2 regions of the Paraburkholderia sp. USG1 genome follow, and region 2 is predicted to be linked to the other one. Evidence: riboswitches for the same ligand, from Rfam matches in the RefSeq annotation. Region 2 holds a riboswitch; the other holds the start of a gene.

Region 1 (10,179 bases), on a different contig from region 2:
CCACGCGCTGACGCTCGCCGCCCGAGAGCGAGAGCACATCGCGCGCGGCAAATGCGGCGAGGCCCAGCAAATCCAACGCCGCCTGCGCCGCTTCGCGATCGGCCGCGCGTTCCCAGCCCCAGCCGCTGAGATGCGGAAAGCGATTCAGCATCACGATATCGAACACGCTCGTGCTGAATGCGTCCGGCGCGCTTTGCGGCATCAACGCGCGGCGCTGCGCGAGCGCGAGCGGCGGCCAGTCGGCCACACGCGCGCCGTCGAGTTCGACATGGCCCGCCGACGGTTGCAACAGACCCGCCAGCGTGGAGAGCAATGTCGTCTTGCCCGCGCCATTCGGTCCGGCCACGCACCAGATCTCGCCTTCGTAGAACGTATGCGTGAAAGCGCCGAGCAAGGTGCGCGCGCCGGCACGCAAGGTCAGACGTTGCGCGCTGAGGACGGCCTGGGCGGTATCGAAGGTCGGCATCATCGGCGCCTGCGCAATAGCATCCACAGAAACACCGGCACGCCGATGATCGACGTGATCGCGCCGACCGGCAACTGCGCCGGCGCGATCACGGTGCGCGCGACCAGGTCCGCGCCCATCACCGCGACACCGCCGCCGAGCGCGGCGGCCGGCAGCAGCATGCGCTGATCGTTGCCGAACGCGAGCCGCAGCATATGCGGCACAACCAGCCCGACGAAGCCGATGGTGCCCGCCGTCGTCACCGCCGCGGCCGCCGCCAGCGAAGCCACCAGATACACCCGCAAGCGCAACGGCATCACCGCGACGCCCAACGCCTGCGCGGCGGCGTCGCCACGCAGCAGCACGTTCAGACGCGGCGCGGCGGGCATGATCGCGACCAGCACGACAACGAGCGCGGCGAGCGCCGTCCACGGCATCGCGCCGCCGTTGAGGTCGCCCGTCAGCCAGAACAGCATGCCGCGCAGACGGTTGTCGGGCGCGAGGTTGAGCAGCAAGGTGATGAGCGCGCCCCAGCCCGCGGCGATCACCGCGCCGGTCAGCAGCAAACGCGGCGACGTGTCCTGCGGCTCGCCGCGCCACAACTCGCGGCGCGCGAGGCCGAGCACCAGCAGGATCGACACGAAGGCGCCGGCGAAGGCGCTCGCGTCGACGATCCACCAGGCGCAACCGGCGATCATCGCGACGAGCGCGAAGCTCGCCGCGCCGCCCGACACACCCAGCACGTAAGGTTCGGCGAGCGGATTGCGCAACAGCACCTGCAGCAGCGCGCCGGCCAACGCGAGCAACGCGCCGCAAGCAAAGCCGGCCAGCGCGCGCGGCAAACGCAGCGTGCGAACGATCTCGGCCGTCAGATCGGCGGAGCCCGCAGACGGCCCATGCGAGGGCAGCAGCGCCGCGAGCACGCGCAGCGGCGCGAGCGATACGCTGCCCAGCGCGAGCGACGCCATCAGCACCGCCAGCGCGATCACACCGAGCGCGAGCCAGATCGCGGCCGCGCGCTTCGCGCTCATCACGCGCAGCGCTGCAGGTATCGCACCGGAGTGGCGGCTCGCTTGTCGGCTCATGGATCGGCTCGTAGGTAGGCTCATCCGCGCGAACTCAACGACGCGGGTCCGTCACTGCTGCTGCCAACCAACCGTGAGATACGCACCGCGCCGCGGCGAGTTATACGAGTAGGCCGTTTCATAGTCCTTGTTCAACAGATTCTGGATTTGGGCGGCCACGTACCAGGCTCTCGTGATGTTGTAGCGCGCCGACAGATTCACCACGCCATAGCCGCCCAGCTTGCCGCTGCTGTCGTCGCGCGCGCCGCTCACGATCCACTCGCCGCCCACGCGCCACCCGGCGATACTGCGGTTCACCGTCAGCGAGCCGAAACGCCGCGCGCGCCGCACGAGGTCGACGTCGTTGTCGAGATCGACGGGGTTTTGCAGCGTCACCGAGGCGCGCACGTCCGTCTTGCCGATATGCCCGCTCCACGATCCCTCGAGTCCCTGCACCTTCGCATGGCCGACATTCTCGGCTAGATAAATACCGGGCGTCACCTGCTCGTAGTCGATCAGATTCGAATAGCGCGTCTGGAATGCGGTGAGACGCATCACGCCGAGCGCATTCGACGCGTACTGCAGCGCGGCTTCGATCGAATGGCTGCGCTCCGGCTGGATCGACGGATTGCCGCTGAGCGGATAGTACAGATCGTCGAAGCTCGGCGCGCGAAACGAATCCGAGTAGCTTGCGCTCACCTTCCAATGGCCGGTGATGTCGAAGCCGTAGCCGAGATAGTAACTGTTCGCTCCGCCGAAATCGGAATACTGGTCGCGCCGCACGTTGGCCTGAATCTGGCTGCGCCCAAAGCGCCCCGTATAGCCGACGAAGCCCGAATCCACATGCCGGTCGGGCGCCGCGAACGTATCCGAGTCGAGGCTCTGATCGAGATGCTCGTAGCCGACCTGCAACTTCTGCTGCGCGGCCAGCGCGAAATCGTTCTGCCATGTGTACTGGCGATTGTCGGTATCGAAGCGGCCGTTATAGACACCGTTGGTGTTCGACACGCTGCGGTCGTCGCCTTCGGAGACGATGAAGTGCGTCGTCCACCAGTCGGTGAGCTTGCCGTTGGCGAACACCGAGACCTGGCGCACTTTGCTATACAGGTTGTTCAGCTCGGTCGGCACGCCGTACGCGTTGTCGTAGCTGTTGTTGCCGTTCGACTGGAAGTAGCTCGCGCCGGCATCCCATCTGTCGTTGAACTTGTGGCGCAGCGAAGCCGAGATGCTTTCGTTCAGATAGCCGTTCGCATTCGGATTGGCGGCGGGCGCCTCACGCGGATTGAGCGACGAGAAGCCGTCGTCCTTCGACCTCGCGAGCGAAATGCTGAAGGTCGTATTGCCGTCTTTATCCAATGCGCCGTTCACGCCCGCCTGCTGCGTCTGCGTGTGATAGCTGCCGTAGCCCAGCGAAAAATTGAAACGCGGCGGATGGTCGCCGCCTTCTTTCGTGAACACCTGGACCACGCCGCCGATCGCACCGGACCCGTACAACGCCGACACGTTGCCGTTCACCACCTCGACGTGATCGATCTGGTCGAGCGGAATCTGTGCGAGTTGCGCCGAACCCAGGCCCACTGAATCGACGCGCACGCCGTCGATCAGCAGCAGCGATTGCGTCGACGACGCGCCGCGCAGGAAGAGGCTCGTCGTCGAACCGGGGCCACCTGTACGCGAGATTTGCGCGCCGGGCGCGAGTTGCAGGAGGCCCGGCAAATCGGTCGCGGTGGTGTCGGCGATATCCTGCTGGTCGAACAATGCGGTCTGCGGGATCGTGTCGGCCAGCGCTTGCGGCCCGCGCTCCGCCGTAACGACCACCGGGGACAACACCGTGGCCGATGAATCCGCGGCAGATGAAGAAGAGGACGAAGAAGCAGCTTGCGCATGCACAACGATCGGCAGGCTCGCGAAGGCAAGCAACACCGCACGAGCGACGGGAGACAGCATGGGACGAGGATCCTGTGGGTAGCGTGCGCGGCCCGCTTCCCCGCAGGCCGATGCGTAACGAGGCGCCAGCGTATTTAACATTTTCGCGCGTGACGTGCCTCTCCCTCTGGCCGGTATCCGGGCTGGCGACATCTCGATCCCGCCTTCCCACGCGTGACGCGCAGTGGCACACTCGCGAGTTGAACTTCCAACGCGCGATCAGGATCGACTTGCATGACGAATGCGGTCGCTTACCGTTGCGGGGGCAGCGCAGGTTGGCGCGTTCTGGCGAATGGCGCGCCCTGCTTCCCGTTTAACTGCGTGCGCCGTTGAAAAGCGCATGCGGGCACCAAGAGTGCGGCCAGTGTAGGAGCGGCCTCGGGGTCCGTCAAGAACGAGGGCACGCGGGCGCGCTGTTCTGACAAGTGCAGGTTATTGTCCGACGCACGAGTACTTTTTCATCGTATGGTCGATAAAAAGCCTGCACAAAGCGATGTTGTTACGTCTCGAAACGAGACAATTGTCGGAACCTGCGACATTCCGCGCTAAAATGCGATGTCTTTAGAGGACGCAGCACATGCTCACCGAACTCGAAACACTTTCACAGAATATCGGCAAGCTGATCGCGATCAGCCAGCGCCACAATGAAGCGCGAGTCGCGCTCGAAGAGCAGCTCGCCCAATCGCGTGCTGACGTCGAAGCTACACGCACGGAACTTGCAATGCTGCGCGAGGAACGCAATGCGCTGCAGGCGGAACGCGACGCGCTGTCGGCGAAGATCGACGACGCCCAGGTGCGCCTGAATGCGATCCTCGAAAAGTTGCCGCGTGCCCGCGCGCACAGCGAGCCGGACAACCAGCTCGATCTGCTCGAACCCGCTCAGCATGAAGTCGCAGCCGGTGCCGAGAGCGACGCGACCCGCCACGGAGAAAATGCATGACCACCAAGCAGATCGAAGTATCGATTCTCGGCGTGCCCTATCGCCTCGCCTGCTCGCCGGAAACGGAAGGCGCGCTGCTTGAAGCGGTTGCACGCGTCGACGCCGAAATGTCGAAGATCCGCAATAGCAGCAACGTGCGCGGTACGGATCGCATTGCTGTCATGGCCGCGCTGTCGCTGGCATCGGAACTGCTTAAGCTGCAATCGAGCGTGAGACACGGAGAAGCATTTCCTGCTGAGGAAATCCGGCGTACAATGCATCAAATGAACGAACAGTTGGGTACTGTGATTCAGCAGTACAGCATGCAGTAAATAGCAGTGTTATAGTGCGGCCGGTCCTGAGATCGGCGGCGGATTCAAACGGAGTGCGTGAGCACAAGGCGTGCAAGATTCTGCAAACGTTTGAGTTCAATCGGTAGTTTTCGTGATTTAGCTTCATCGGTTTAGCTTCCCTGCCTGGTTCGCCAAGGTCATATATTCCTTGAACCAATGCCATGTGCACGGTTGCGGAAATTTGTAGCACGGGTGTGCGCGTCACTCTGTCTGATGTACCCGAAGTGTTGCTAACTGCGACCAATTCTGAACCCCCGGTTCAGGATGCCGGCCTAGCGGCTAAGGCGGGGACCTTATTTAGAACGGCATCGGACTTCGGTTCGGTGCCGTTTTTCTTTGTGCGCTGTTTTTTGTACGCCGATTTCTTCCGCGTCTTCAAACCCTTAACGTTCAATTACGTTCAATTCGATTCATGCGCTACTGGCTAATGAAGTCCGAACCGGACGAAGCAAGCATCGACCATCTCGCCAACGCACCGCATCGCACGTTGCCGTGGACCGGCGTGCGCAACTATCAGGCGCGCAATTTCATGCGCGACATGATGCAGGTCGGCGACGGCGTGCTGTTCTATCACTCGAGCTGTCCCGAGCCCGGCATTGCGGGCATTGCGGAGGTATCGTCCACCGCGTATCCGGACCCCACGCAGTTCGACAAGAAGAGTCCCTACTACGACGCGAAGTCGTCGCAGGAAACGCCGCGCTGGGTGCTCGTCGATGTGGTGTTCAAGAAGAAGATCCCGCTGATTCCGCTCGCCGCGCTGCGCGAGCATGACGAACTCAAGGACATGCGCGTGCTCGCCAAAGGCAACCGCCTGTCGATCACGCCGGTGACCGAAGCCGAATGGCGCTTCATCACCAAACGGCTCGCCTGACGTTGCGTGGGTGATCATGCGCCGTGCGTATTCACGCGGACGCAAACATTAAAGTAACGTCAAACCCGGGAACCAAGCTCAGGTTACAACCGCCTAACGGACTCGCAAACGCCGTGCCATTGCGCGGCGCTCGCTTCAATCGTGCACAAACCCTGTTCAAGCAAGGAGTCCAACAATGACGAAAAACACCGCACGTGCACTCGCTCTCGCTTTCGTATGCGCCGCGCCCGCCGCGCTCGCCCTGACGCCGGCCATGGCCCGCGCGCAAGCCGTCGCGCAATATCAGCCGGCGGGCGTGCTGTCGCTGAACGCGCAGGCCAGCGCGGAAGTCCCGCAAGACGTCGTCGAAATCACGCTGTTCTACGAGCAGGAAGCGAGCGATCCGTCGGCGCTCACGTCAACGCTGAATCAGCGCGCCGATTCGGCGCTGCAAAAAGCCAAGGGTGTGAGCGGCGTGACGGCCCGCACGGGCTCGTTCTCGATCTATCCGTCAACGGACCGTGACGGGCGCATTTCCGCGTGGCGCGGCCGCACGGAGATCGTGCTCGAATCGCACGACTTCGCCGCGGCGTCGAAGCTGGCGGGTCAAATGGCGTCGATCATGCAGGTCGGCAACGTGCAATTCTCGCTCTCGCCTGAAGCGCAACGCGCTGCCGAGCAAAAGCTCACCGGCGAAGCGATCAGGTCGTTCCGCGAGCAGGCCGCATCGTCCGCGCAGGCGTTCGGCTACAGCGGCTATTCGATTCGCGAGGTCAACGTCGGCCACAACGGCGTGATGCCGCGTCCCATGATGATGATGATGAGCGCGCGCGCCATGGGCGCCGACGCGAAGGCTTCGGCGCCGGTGCCGATCGAAGGCGGCACGTCGACCGTGACGGTGAATGTGTCGGGTTCAGTGCAGATGAAGTGATGCGCTTTACGCTAGAAGCATTGCTTCAAGGCACTTAAAGAAAAAGCCACGGCACGCCGTGGCTTTTTTCATTTGACCGCTCGCTACGATAAACCGTAGCGATCCGCTCAACTCGCGCTGACCGCCTGCGCCGGTTCACGGCGCGCGCGGCGATAAGACCACACCAGCATGCCGATACCGACGAGGATCATCGGCAGAGACAACCATTGGCCCATGGAAAGTCCCATGGCCAGCAGGCCGAGGAAGTCGTCCGGCTCACGAGCGAATTCGACCGTGAAGCGCGCGAGGCCGTAGCCGATCAGAAACATGGCGGAAATCGCGCCCATCGGCTTGGGTTTGCGCGAGAAGAAGAACAACACGAAAAACAGCGCGACGCCTTCCAGCGCGATCTCATACAGTTCCGACGGATGGCGCGGCAGCATGTGATATTGCGCAAACACTTCGTTCAGGTGCCATTGCGCGGCCAGTTGCGGATGCGTGGCGAGCCACGCGGCGTCGTCGGGCGCGGCGCCCGGAAACAGCATGGCCCATGGCGCGGTCGGATCGGTCACGCGGCCCCACAACTCGCCGTTGATGAAGTTGCCGAGACGCCCCGCGGCGAGGCCGGTGGGCACCATCGGCGCGACGAAGTCGGTGACCTGCAGCCACGAGCGTTTGCGCTGATACGCGAACAGCACCATGGCCAGCGTCACGCCGAGAAAGCCGCCGTGAAACGACATGCCGCCTTCCCACACCTTGAAGATGTCGAGCGGATGCGCGAAATAAAAGCTCGCCTTGTAGAACAGCACGTAGCCGAGCCGGCCGCCGAGGATCGTGCCGAGCACGCCGTAAAACAGCATGTCGTCGATATCTTTGGCGGTCCAGCCTTGCGCGGCGACATACGGCAAGCGCAGCCGCAGCCGGCCGACGACGATCGCCGCGATGAACGCGACGAGGTACATCAGTCCATACCAGCGCACGGCGAGCGGCCCCAGATGAATGGCAATGGGGTCGAAATTCGGGTGAATGAGCATCGTGTTGTTATGGGCAGTTCAGGTTCAGAAGGGGGTTTTCTGGGTTTTCTAATAGTGGGCGGCGCTGCCCCCACGCTGCGGTGCATGCGTTGGACGGTCCGCGCGCCGATGCGTTCGCGAGAACGCTTCTAAACGCGCGGCGCGGCGGATTGCGGCGCCTCGACGGTCGCGGCATGCGCGCGCACGATCTCGATGAAGCCCGCCAGCACCGGGCTTACTTCGGCCGTGCGCCAGACCAGCCCAGTCTCGATGGCCGGCACCGACTCCGAAAGCGGCCGGTACACGACGCCGGTGCGGCGCAGATTACGCAACGATTGCGGCACCAGTGCGACACCCATGCCGGCCGACACGAGGCTCACGATCGTCTGCATCTGGATCGCTTCCTGGCCGATCCGGGGCGCGAGGCCCGCCACGCCGTAGCAATCCATAATGATGTCATAAAAGCCTGGCGCCAAACGTCTTGGGAAGATCACGAGCGGTGCGTCGGCCACGTCGCGCAGGCTGATCGGCGTGTCGAGCCATTCCGCGCCCGGGTCGGCACGGCTGCCGCTACCGCTCGCCACGCGCGCCGCCATCTCCGTCGACATGGCGATCACCAGCGGCTCGCGCGCGATGGGCAGCCACGACAACTGAGCGGCATGGCGCGACGGCAGCGGCGCGATCACGAGCCCTGCGTCGATGCGCCCGGCCACCAGTTCGTCCACCTGCACGTCGCTGGTGGCTTCGGTCAACTCCAGCCGCACGCGCGGATGGCGCACGCCGAAATCGCGCAGCAGGAGCGGCAGCAGCCCATAGTCCGCCGTCGAAACAAACGCCAGCGACAGCACGCCCGCCTCGCCGCGCGCGAGGCTCTGCGCGAGCGGCCGCAGCCCCTCGGCGCTCGCCAGCAGGCGCTGCACCTCAGGCAACAGATCGGCGCCCACCGGCGTCAGTTCGACCGAGCGCTTGGTGCGCGCGAACAGCGCGACGCCGAGCGTCTCCTCCAGCGCCCGGATGGCTTGCGAGAGCGGCGGCTGCGTCATCGAAAGACGCACGGCCGCACGGCCGAAGTGCTTTTCTTCGGCGACGGTGACGAAATAGCGCAACTGGCGCAGGTCGGGGATGGCTGGCAGCATGGGTAATACGTTTTACGACCTAATGAAGCACGAATAATATATTAGACGCACGCATTGCAAAACTGCGTCCTTGCGGAACGCGCGCGAACTACACTGGACGGATGCGGCCGACCACCCACGCCGGCAAGGCAGAACCCGCAGCGCGGATCAAAACAAAACAGACTGGAGTTCCCATGCCATACAACCGTCGTTCGAAGAACATCACGCAAGGTGTAGCGCGTTCGCCGAATCGCTCGATGTACTACGCGCTCGGCTACGAAAAAGCCGACTTCGACAAGCCGATGATCGGCATCGCCAACGGCCACTCGACCATCACGCCGTGCAACGCCGGCCTGCAGCGCCTCGCCGATGCCGCGGTGGCCGCGATCAAGGGCGCCGACGCGAATCCGCAGATATTCGGCACGCCGACGATCTCGGACGGCATGTCGATGGGCACCGAGGGCATGAAGTACTCGCTGGTGTCGCGCGAAGTCATCTCCGACTGCATCGAGACCTGCGTGCAAGGCCAGTGGATGGACGGCGTGGTCGTGATCGGCGGCTGCGACAAGAACATGCCGGGCGGCATGATCGGCATGCTGCGCACCAACGTGCCGAGCATCTACGTGTATGGCGGCACCATTCGTCCGGGCAACTGGAAGGGCACTGATCTGACCATCGTGTCGTCGTTCGAGGCCGTGGGCGAATTCACCGCCGGCCGGATGTCGCAGGAGGATTTCGAAGGGGTCGAACAGAACGCGTGCCCGTCTACCGGGTCGTGCGGCGGCATGTACACCGCCAACACGATGAGCTCGTCGTTCGAAGCGCTCGGCATGTCGCTGCTGTATTCGTCGACGATGGCCAATCCGGATCAGGAAAAGGTCGACTCGGCCGCCGAATCGGCACGCGTGCTGGTCGACGCGGTCAAGAAGGATCTCAAGCCGCGCGACATCGTCACCCGCAAGTCGATCGAAAACGCCGTGGCCGTGATCATGGCCACCGGCGGCTCGACCAATGCCGTGCTGCACTTTCTCGCCATCGCGCATGCGGCGGAAGTGGAATGGAGCATCGAGGACTTCGAGCGCATGCGCAAGAAGGTGCCGGTGATCTGCAACCTGAAGCCGTCGGGCCAGTTCGTGGCGACCGATCTGCACAAGGCCGGCGGCATTCCGCAAGTCATGAAGATCCTGCTCGACGCGGGTATGCTCCACGGCGATTGCATCACGATCACCGGCAGAACCCTCGCGGAAGAGTTGAAGGACGTGCCGGCCAGGCCGCGCGCCGATCAGCAGGTGATTTTCCCGGTCGAGAAGGCGCTCTACAAGGAAGGCCATCTTGCGATCCTGAAGGGCAACCTGGCCGTGGACGGCGCAGTCGCCAAGATCACCGGCCTGAAGAACCCCGTGATCACCGGCCCGGCACGCGTGTTCGACGACGAGCAAAGCGCGCTGGAGGCGATTCTGGCCGACAGGATCGTCGCGGGCGACGTAGTGGTGTTGCGCTACCTCGGCCCGAAGGGGGGCCCCGGCATGCCGGAGATGCTCGCGCCGACCTCGGCGATCATCGGCAAGGGGCTCGGCGAGAGCG
Region 2 (10,179 bases):
CGTGATCACCATCGAGACCTCGCGCTCGGCGATGGAACTGCTCGACGGCTTCGGCGCCTTCGCGTATCCGAACGAAATCGGCCCGGGTGTCTACGATATCCACTCGCCGCGCGTGCCGGACGCGGACGCGATGCAACGTCTGCTGGAACGCGCGTGCGAAGTGATTCCGGCCGAGCGCCTGTGGGTCAATCCGGATTGCGGGTTGAAGACGCGCGGCTGGCCGGAAACGGAGGCAGCGCTCGCGAACATGGTGCGGGCCGCGAGAGCATTGCGCGCGAAGCTGGCGGCGAGGCAGCCGGCTGAAGTGACTGCGTGATGTGATGGGCCATTGAGCCGGCGTTGAAAATCCATTTGCGCGTGGCGTGGCGTTGGCGTGGCGTCGGCGTGGCGCCACGCGCATGGGCTTTGCGCCGCGTGCAGGTTCAGTCTTTCGCGTACAGCGTCGAATCCGCGAAACCTTCGGCGGCGAGCACCTGCCCGACCAGAATCAGCGCGGTCCGCTCGATGGAACTGGACTGCACCTTGCTGACGATATCGTCGAGCGTGCCGGTAATCTTCTCCTCGTCCGGCCAGCTCGCGCGATAGATCACCGCGATCGGACAGACGCCGCCGTAATGCGGCCGCAATTCATCGACAATGCGCGCAAGATGCCGCACGCCGAGGTGAATCGCCATCGTCGCGCGATGACGCGCGAGGTCGGCGAGCTGTTCGCCTTCGGGCATGCTGGTCTTGCTCGCGAAGCGCGTGAGAATCAGCGTCTGCGAGATATCGGGCAGCGTGAGTTCGCAACCCAGCGCCGCCGCGCAGGCCGCAGTGGCGGTAACGCCCGGCACGATCTCGTAGGGAATCTTCAGCTCGCGCAGTCTGCGGATCTGTTCGCCGATCGCGCCATACAAGGACGGATCGCCGGAATGCACGCGCGCCACGTCCTGCCCTTTGACGTGCGCGGCCTCGAGCAACGCGATGATCTGATCGAGATCGAGCTCGGCGGTATTCACCACTTGCGCGGCCGCATGACCTTCGAGCACCGCGGCCGGCACGAGGGAACCCGCGTACAGGATCACCGGGCAACTGCGCACGAGGCGCTGCCCTTTCACCGTGATCAGTTCCGGATCGCCAGGACCGGCGCCGATAAAAAACACCGTCATTTAATACTCCATGATTCGTTGGGACGGCATAGCACGCGCACGCGATTCGGGCGCACGCTCAATCTGCCGCTTGCAGCGCTTCGAGCAGGTCGGCGACACGTTCGAATTCCCGATCTGCCGCCAGCAGCTCAGGACGGCGCAGCATCACGACCGGCAAACCGCGTTCACGCGCGACTTCGAGTTTTGCTTCGGTCGCGTTGCCGCCGCTGTTTTTACTGACCACCACGTCGAAGGCTTGCAAGGCGAACAGCGCGCGCTCGCCTTCGAGCGTGAACGGCCCGCGCGCCGCGAGAATCCGTGCACGCGGCGTGTCTTCGTGTGCATCGAGACAACGCACGGTCCAGAACTGATGCGGCGGAATCTCGTCGAGATGCGCGAGCGGTTCGCGGCCGAGCGTGAAAAGCGGCTTTCTGAACGGCGCAAGCGCATCCGTGAGCTCGGTCCAGTCGCCGACCATGCGCCAATCGTCGCCGTCTTGCGGCTGCCAGGCCGGGCGGCGCAGCGCCCAATACGGCACACGCGCCGCGCGGCTCGCTTGCGCCGCATTCGCGCTGATTTGCGCGGCATACGGATGCGTCGCATCGAGCACGAGTCCAATGTCTTCTCCTTCGATGTAGCGCGCCATGCCCTCGCTGCCGCCAAAGCCCCCCACGCGCACCGAGCACGCCAGATCGTCCGGCACCTTGCCGAGGCCGGCGAGACTGTACACGTGCTCAGCGCCGAGCTGCCGCGCAATCCGCAATGCGTCGCCGGTGCCGCCGAGCAGCAGAATCCGCTTCATTTTCATTGCGCGGCTCCGATCAGCAAGCCTTGGCGGTCGATCGCGAACATTTCCACGTTCACCTGTGGCGGCACGATAGCGCGCGCCACCGCCAGCGCATGCCGGCAGACGATATCGCCGAGGGGCACCTGTTGCGCACGCGCCAACGCAACCGCCTGCTGACTCGTATTGGCCGCGCGGATCGCCGCCTGAAGCGCGGTGTCGGCGCCGTATCCGGCCGCCCATTGCGCGAGCTGTTCGAGATCGATGCTCGAATTGCGGCTGTGCAGGTCGAGATGCCCCGCCGCCAGCTTGCTGAGTTTGCCGAAGCCGCCGCATATGCTCAGACGCTCGACCGGCGCGCGCTTCATATGCTTGAGCACCGCACCGACGAAGTCGCCCATTTCGATCAGCGCGATATCCGGCAGGCCGTAATGCGCACGCATTGCGTCTTCACTGGCGTTGCCGGTGCAGGCGGCCAGATGCGTGTAGCCGTTCGCGCGCGCGACGTCGATACCCTGATGGATCGACGCGATATACGCCGAGCACGAGAACGGCCGCACGATGCCGGTGGTGCCGAGAATCGACAGGCCGCCGAGAATGCCGAGGCGCGGGTTCATGGTTTTCAGCGCGAGCGCTTCGCCGCCTTCCACGCCGATCGTCACTTCGAATCCGCCGCCATACGCATGCTCGGCCGCGAGTTCGGCGAGGTGTTCGGTCATCATTCGGCGCGGTACCGGGTTGATCGCCGGTTCGCCAACCGGCAGCGTGAGTCCCGCGCGTGTCACCGTGCCGACGCCCGGCCCCGCGCGAAACGTCACACCCGGCACGGCGACGAGGCGCACGCGGGCGAATACCACCGCGCCGTGCGTGACGTCGGGATCGTCGCCGGCGTCCTTGATGGTGCCGGCTTCGGCGCTGCTATTGCTGCCGTTGTCGTTGTCGACCAGGCGGCAGAAGACCAGGCGCATCGGCACATGCTGGCCCTTGGGCAACACGATCTCCGCGACTTCGCTGGCCACCCCCGTGAGCAACAGACGCGCCGCCGCCAACGACGTCGCGGTGGCGCAACTGCCGGTCGTGTAGCCGCTACGCAGCGGCGCGGGTTGTTCGGGCGTTTCTTCGCGCATCAGGGTTCGTGCGGTGAGTCGGCAACGGCGGGGTTCGTGACACGCGCGGCAGCCGTGACACTCGTGCCGTTCGTGCCGTTCGTGCCGTCAAGGGCTCCAGCAACATGCGCGGCCGAGTCTTCGGCCGGCTTCGTCACATCCAGCAGCGTGATCGGCAACGCCTGCCGCCACGTGTCGAAACCGCCGAGCGGTTGTGCATCGGCGAGCGCGATCCGCGTCAACGTACCGCCGTGCCGCTCGCGCCATGCGGCCAGCGCCGCTTCGCCTTGCAGCGTGACCGCGTTGGCAACCAGTCGCCCGCCCTCGCGCAGACTTGCCCAGCACACCTCCAGCACGCCCGGCACCGTCGCGCCGCCGCCGATGAACACCGCATCCGGCACCGGCAACCCCTGCAGCGCAGCCGGCGCGCGGCCCGCGACCAGTTGCAGACCCGGCACACCCAACGCATCGCGATTGTGTTCGATGAAACGCTGACGCTCGGCGTGTCCTTCAATAGCGATCGCGCGGCAAGTCGGATGCGCGCGCATCCACTCGATGCCGATCGAGCCGCTGCCCGCGCCCACGTCCCACAGCAGTTCGCCGGGCGCCGGCGCGAGGCGCGCAAGCGTGATCGCGCGCACATCGCGTTTGGTCAGCTGGCCGTCGTGGCGAAAGGCGTCGTCGGGCAAACCGCAGGTCAGCGGCAAACGTGGCGCGCCTTCGGTGGCGCGGCAATCGAGGGCGACCAGATTCAGCGCGGCCACCTCACCCGCCGACCACTGATCCGCGCGGCCGTCGATGCGCCGCTCCAACTCGCCGCCCAGATGTTCCAGCACGCTCATGCGGGTCGCTCCGAATCCGCGTGCGTTCAGCAATTCCGCGAGCGCCGCGGGCGTGTGCCCGTCCGCGCTCAACACGAACACGCGCGCGCCGTCGTGCAGATGCGCGTTCAGCGTGGGCAACGGGCGGCCCACCAGCGACACCGTCGCGACGTCCTGCAACGGCCAGCCGAGGCGCGCGGCCGCCAGCGACAACGACGACGGCGCGGGCAGCACCCGCAACTCTCCCGCCGGCAATTGCCGCGCGAGCGTCGCGCCCACGCCGAACAGCATCGGGTCGCCGCTCGCCAGCACGCACACCGCGCCGTTGCGCTCGGCCAGCAAAGGCGCAAGATCGAACGGACGCGGCCACGCGGCACGGCGCGCGGCGAGCCGCGCGGGCAACATCGCCAGATGGCGTTCGCCACCGTACACCACCGATGCTTCCAGCAAAGCACGCCGCGCGCGCCGCCCCAAGCCGGCGAAGCCGTCGTCGCCAATGCCCACCACCGTCAGCCAGGCCGGCATGCATCCATCCTCATTCTGTGTCTTCAAATAATGCGCTGTGCCGCGCCGATCAAAGCGCCCAGCCTCGTTGTGCTGTTCGAAAAAAGGCATAATACAGCCGCCGGTGCCCTTCGGGGCCGAAGAGGGAACACAGTGCCACTGTGGCTGCCCCCGCAACTGTATGCAGCGAGTCCGCCTGCGCTTCACGCCACTGGTTCGACCGGGAAGGCCGCAGCGGACCATGACCTGCCAGCCAGGAGACCTGCCGGCGAGACTGTTCGTGCCAGCCTACATCGGGCGGGGTGTACCGATGCCGCAGCCATGCCCGCCTCACGGCATGCTCGGGCCGTCGCGCGACGCTAAACCGGTGTCCGTCTTGAATCAAGCAACGCCCTCCACCGTTTTGTCCGACGCGGCCCCAACGCCGCGGCCTTCGGCGTGTCCGGGGCTGCTGCGCATCGTCGCCGCGCGCGACGGCGGGATTTGCCGCATCAAACTGCCCGGCGGTGAGTTGAGCACGGCGCAGGCGCGGGCAATCGCCGAGGCCAGCGCACGGCATGCGGCCGGGGTGATCGAGCTGACCAATCGTGCGAATGTGCAGGTGCGCGGGGTGAAGCGTGGCGAGGAAGCGGCGTTGATCGCGGCGCTCGTCGGTGCCGGTCTCGGGCCGACGTCGATCGCAGCCGACGACGTGCGCAACGTGATGATCAGCCCTGCCGCCGGACGCGATCCGTCCGCCCTGCTCGACACCCGCCCGCTGTGCGCCGCTCTACTCGCGATGCTGCAAAGCGAAGCGCGTTTCGCGGCGCTATCGCCGAAATTCGCACTGCTGCTGGACGGCGGCGAACGGCTCGCGAGAGTAGATCATCCGCACGATCTCTGGCTGGCGGCGTCGCGAGAAGCGGACGGCGTGCGCTTCGTATTCGGCCTGGCAGGTTGTCCGCCTGCGAGTGCGAGTGCGGCTGCGTTTGCCGGCTCGCCAACGCAAAGCGAGTGCATCACGACGGCAGAGTCCCACGCAAACGGCACAGGCCCGTTAGCCGCGATACTCCCCTCGCAAGCTCCGGCTCTGGTACGCGCACTGCTGCTCACGTTCCTCGACCTCGCCGCAGCGGACGCCACACGCATGCGTCATCTGCTAACCCTGCATTCCGCCGACACCCTATTGCATCACGCTCAACAGTATGTCGATTTCCCGCTGACGCGAAACGTGTCGCCAGCCAACTGGCATCGCAGCACGCCAGCCGACGCCGGCCTGCGCCTCGGCGCTCACGCTCAACGTCAACCGGGAACCTGGCACGTAGGCGGCCAACCCGCTTCAGGCCGCCTCGACGCCGACACCCTGCACGCCCTCGCCGCGCTTTCGCAGCAGCACGGCGACGGCACGCTGCGCGTCACACCGTGGCAAAGCGTGCTGCTGCCCGATATCGCAACGCACGCCGTCCCGCCTGTGCTGTCCAGCCTGAACGCGCTCGATCTCGCCTGCGATTCCGCGCAAGCCATCACCCGTCTGATCGCGTGCGCGGGATCGAGCGGCTGCGCGAAAAGCCTCGCCGACACCAAGACCGACGCGCTGCGCCTCGCCCGACGCCTGCCGGCCGGCGTCGACGTGCATCTGAGCGGCTGCGCGCGTTCGTGCGCCGCCGCCCATTGCGCGCCGTACACGCTGCTGGCCGCGGCGCCCGGCCTCTACGACCTTTATCGACGCGATCGACACGACCGCCGGCCCGGCTTCGGCGAATGCGTCGCGCGCCAACTGACGATCGACCAGGCTGCCGACATGCTCGACCGCCTGGTCCGGAGTAACACCAATGCTTGATTACATTCGCGACGGTCAGGAGATCTATCGCCAATCTTTCGCGACGATCCGCGCGGAAGCCGACCTGTCGCGCATTCCCGCCGACCTCGAAAAACTCGCGGTGCGCGTGATCCACGCGTGCGGCATGGTCGATGTGGTCGACGATCTGCGGTTCTCCGAAGGCGCGGGCGCGGCCGGCCGCTCGGCGCTCGCGCAAGGTGCGCCGATCCTATGCGATGCCGGCATGGTCGCGCAGGGCATCACGCGTGCCCGGCTGCCGGCGAACAACGAAGTCATCTGCACGCTCGCGCATCGGGACGTGCCGTCGCTCGCGCGCGAACTCGGCAATACGCGCTCCGCGGCCGCGCTCGAATTGTGGCGGCCGCATCTGGCGGGCAGCGTCGTCGTGATCGGCAATGCGCCGACCGCACTGTTTCATCTCCTCGATATGCTGGACGCCGGTGCGCCCAAGCCGGCGTTGATACTCGGCTTTCCCGTGGGCTTTGTCGGCGCCGCCGAATCGAAAGCCATGCTTGCCGAAGATAGCCGCGGCGTGCCCTACGTGGTGGTACATGGCCGGCGCGGCGGCAGCGCGATGGCGGCGGCCGCCGTGAACGCGCTCGCAACGGAGGTCGAATAAATGACGGCGCAAGGACGTTTGTTCGGACTCGGCGTCGGCCCCGGCGATCCGGAACTCATCACGCTGAAAGCGCTGCGTTTGCTGAAGTCGGCAGCGGTCGTCGCGTACTTCGTCGCGAAGGGCAAGAAAGGCAACGCGTTCAGCATTATCGAGGCGCATTTGCACGACGCGCAGCAGCATCTGCCGCTCGTCTATCCCGTCACCACTGAAGCGCTCGAACCGCCGCTTTCATACGAAGCGATCATCGCCGATTTCTACGACACTGCGGCGGAAGTCGTCGCCGCTCACCTCGACGCGGGCCGCGACGTCGCCGTGATCTGCGAAGGCGATCCGTTCTTCTACGGTTCGTACATGTATCTGCACGACCGGCTTGCGGCGCGCTACGAGAGCGAAGTCGTGCCCGGCGTGTGCGCGATGCTCGGCGGCGCCGCGGTGCTCGGTTCGCCGCTCGTGTATCGCAATCAGAGTTTGTCGGTGCTCTCGGGCGTCCTGCCCGAAGACGAATTGCGCCGGCGCCTGGCCGATGCCGACGCCGCCGTCGTGATGAAGCTCGGCCGCAACTTCGACAAGGTGCGGCGCGTGCTGGGCGAGCTCGGCCTCGCGGACCGCGCGCTCTATGTCGAACGCGCGACGATGGGCAATCAGCGCATCGTGCCGCTCGCTGATGTGGATCCGATGGCGTCGCCGTATTTTTCGTTGCTTGTCGTGCCGGGGCAAAAATGGCAAGGATGACCGCGCCCGCGATCGTAATTCTTGGCGCGGGCGCGTTGGCGACGGCGCGTCGCATTCAGGCGCTGTATGCGGATAGCCAGGTGCATGCGTTGCAGGGACGCGTTGAGGCCGATGCGCCGTACCGCGAACTCGGCGCGCATTTGCGGGAGCTGTATGCGCGCGGCACGCCGATCGTCGCGTTGTGCGCGACGGGCATCGTGATTCGCTGTGTCGCGCCGTCGTTGTCGAACAAGGGCGTCGAGCCGCCGGTGCTGGCCGTCGCCGAAGACGGCAGCGCAGTCGTGCCGCTGCTCGGCGGTCTTGCCGGTGTCAACGTGATGGCGCGAGAGATTGCCGCAATGCTGGCCGTGCCGCCCGCCATCACGACGAGCGGCGAATTGCGTTTCGGCACCTGCGTGCTCAATCCGCCCGACGGTTATACGCTCGCCGATATCGGGCAAGGCAAACGCTTCGTGTCGGATCTGCTGGCTGGCGAAAGCACGCGTGTCGAAGGCGAAGCGCCGTGGCTCGACGGCGCGCAACTGCCGCGCTCCGCGTCGGCGCGTCTGGCGATTCGCGTGACGCCGCGTGTGTGGGACGGACGCGAGGATGAGCTGGTGATTCATCCACGCAGCGTGGTGGCAGCGGTGACGGGTGCTGGTGCTGGTGCTGGTGCTGGTGCTGGTGCTGGTGCTGGTGCTGGTGCTGGTGCTGGTGCTGGTGCGCAGATTGTGGCCCGCGTACGCGACGCACTGGACGCGCATGGCCTCGCGCCGCTTTCGCTCGCGGCATTGCTCGCTTCCTCTGAACACATGGCCGATCCGGCGCTTGCCGAAGCCGCCGCGAATCTGAAAGTGCCGCTGCGCTTCGCGCCGACGCGTCCCGAAGATGGCGAACCGCCGGCTGATCTGCTGCATGCCGCGCTGCGCATTCCATACGAGACGCTGCATAACGATGCGACGGCTGGCGTCGCGCTGGCATTGGCACCGCTCGCCGTCGATCCGGACACGATCGGCCGTGCGCGCGGACGTCTGACCGTGATCGGCCTCGGCCCCGGCAGCGCCGATCTGATGGTGCCTGCCGCGCGCACGGCGCTGAACCTCGCCACCGATATCCTCGGCTACGACACCTACGTGAAAATGGCCGGCCCGTTGCGCGCCGACCAGCGCGTGCATGGCACGGACAATCGCGAGGAACTGCAGCGCGCGCGGCACGCGTTCGAACTGGCGAGCGAAGGACGCGCCGTGGTGATGGTGTCCTCAGGCGATCCCGGCGTTTTCGCGATGGCGGCGGCGGTGCTCGAAGTGTTAGAGGCATCGCAGAACACGGACTGGGCAGCGGTTGAACTGGAAATCGTGCCCGGCGTATCGGCGGCGATGGCGACGGCGGCGCAAGCGGGTGCGCCGTTGGGTCATGATTTCTGCATGCTGTCGCTATCCGACAATCTGAAGCCTTGGGCGATCATCGAAAAGCGCCTTAGGCATGCGGCCGAAGCGGACCTGGTGATGGCGTTCTATAACCCGATTTCGCGCGCGCGACCCTGGCAACTGGATAAAGCGCTGGACATTGTGCGGGAATATCGGGGTGCGCAGACGCAGGTGGTGCTGGGCCGGGACATTGGCCGGCCCGGCAACACGCTGCGGACGATCACGCTGGGCGAATTGCGCTCGTCCGATGTGGATATGCGCACGATGGTGATCGTGGGGTCGTCCACGACGCGGCGGTTCGGCAATGGGGATGAAGGGGGTGAGTGGGTTTATACGCCGCGGTGGTATGAGTGAGTGGGTGTGGGTTACGAGGTTTTCTTCCGCAGCGATCTGCACACGACGACGCAGGTCAAAAAGATAAGCGTGGCGACAAACAGCGTTGTTATGACCCAATAAAGTTCGATAGCGAAATACGTCATATCGTCATCGGGACCTGATCCACTGCCTTGGTCTGTCACTGATCGATAGGATCCGATGACGGCTTTGACAGGCATGGGGATATCGACTGTATATCTCGCGAACAGAAGCGAAAGGTACCAGCCAAGATCACAACTGACGACAAATGCAAGTAACGACATAACAAGCGTTACCAACACAGGTAACCTGGGACTCGGTTCACCGGTTGTCCTTGCGCTGAGATAGCGGGACAGCCACCGTTTGAATCCAAGCAGTGCGAGCGCAAAAATCAGGGTGACGATCAACCAGTGGAGCAGCAACGCAAGCACTGCCATATCGTCAGGATTGTCCAGATATTCAGTACCGGTGCAGGATAGCCAGAATCGGATAAAGGCTTCCACGTTCTCTGGCATTCCCATTGGGAGCATGTCGATAAGATACGTCGAGCGCCAACCTTCAATCGCCGATACCACTATCAAAGCGGTGTAAATCGAGATGCTGATGATCAGGCGCTTGTTCATTTCACATCAACGGTTCCATCGCCTCTCAAGGCTGATTGATTTTTCTGCGCATAAACCGACGTATCGCCAGACAGCAAAGAACGACAGGTACGCCGATGCACAGGGTAGCGATCGCCCAATAAAGGTCCATGACGTACAAGATCAGATTCTCATCGAGATCTGAACGGGCGCCTCGACCTGTAGCTGATAGGTAGAATCTGACTACTGCCTTGACTGGACCCGGTATATGAAGTGGGTATCTCGTAAGCGGGCTCGCCAGTTGCCAACCAATATTGCTAATGAAG

What was found. A riboswitch is a leader RNA that binds a small molecule or an ion and turns the genes downstream of it on or off. The one in region 2 is predicted to bind cobalamin.
Region 1: linked by a shared signal. The riboswitch ahead of NE850_RS28480 (TonB-dependent receptor domain-containing protein) and the one ahead of cobG (precorrin-3B synthase) in region 2 are both predicted to bind cobalamin.

What each region holds. Positions count from the first base shown of each region.
Region 1 covers NZ_JAMWXW010000026.1:7,363-17,541, reverse strand. The annotation lists gene NE850_RS28490 (ABC transporter ATP-binding protein) at 1-469, opposite strand, end outside; gene NE850_RS28485 (iron ABC transporter permease) at 466-1,530, opposite strand; gene NE850_RS28480 (TonB-dependent receptor domain-containing protein) at 1,582-3,456, opposite strand; cobalamin riboswitch at 3,547-3,804, opposite strand; gene NE850_RS28475 (ATPase) at 4,013-4,375, shown strand; gene NE850_RS28470 (cell division protein ZapA) at 4,372-4,686, shown strand; RNA gene ssrS (6S RNA) at 4,821-5,002, shown strand; gene NE850_RS28460 (EVE domain-containing protein) at 5,120-5,578, shown strand; gene NE850_RS28455 (SIMPL domain-containing protein) at 5,754-6,488, shown strand; gene lgt (prolipoprotein diacylglyceryl transferase) at 6,596-7,501, opposite strand; gene NE850_RS28445 (LysR family transcriptional regulator) at 7,630-8,616, opposite strand; gene ilvD (dihydroxy-acid dehydratase) at 8,790-10,179, shown strand, end outside.
Region 2 covers NZ_JAMWXW010000038.1:40,935-51,113, forward strand. The annotation lists gene metE (5-methyltetrahydropteroyltriglutamate--homocysteine S-methyltransferase) at 1-316, shown strand, start outside; gene cobM (precorrin-4 C(11)-methyltransferase) at 423-1,148, opposite strand; gene NE850_RS34445 (cobalt-precorrin-6A reductase) at 1,207-1,929, opposite strand; gene NE850_RS34450 (cobalt-precorrin-5B (C(1))-methyltransferase) at 1,932-3,038, opposite strand; gene cbiE (precorrin-6y C5,15-methyltransferase (decarboxylating) subunit CbiE) at 3,038-4,363, opposite strand; cobalamin riboswitch at 4,448-4,627, shown strand; gene cobG (precorrin-3B synthase) at 4,680-6,161, shown strand; gene NE850_RS34465 (precorrin-8X methylmutase) at 6,154-6,780, shown strand; gene NE850_RS34470 (precorrin-2 C(20)-methyltransferase) at 6,781-7,512, shown strand; gene cobJ (precorrin-3B C(17)-methyltransferase) at 7,509-9,272, shown strand; gene NE850_RS34480 (hypothetical protein) at 9,284-9,895, opposite strand; gene NE850_RS34485 (hypothetical protein) at 9,921-10,179, opposite strand, start outside.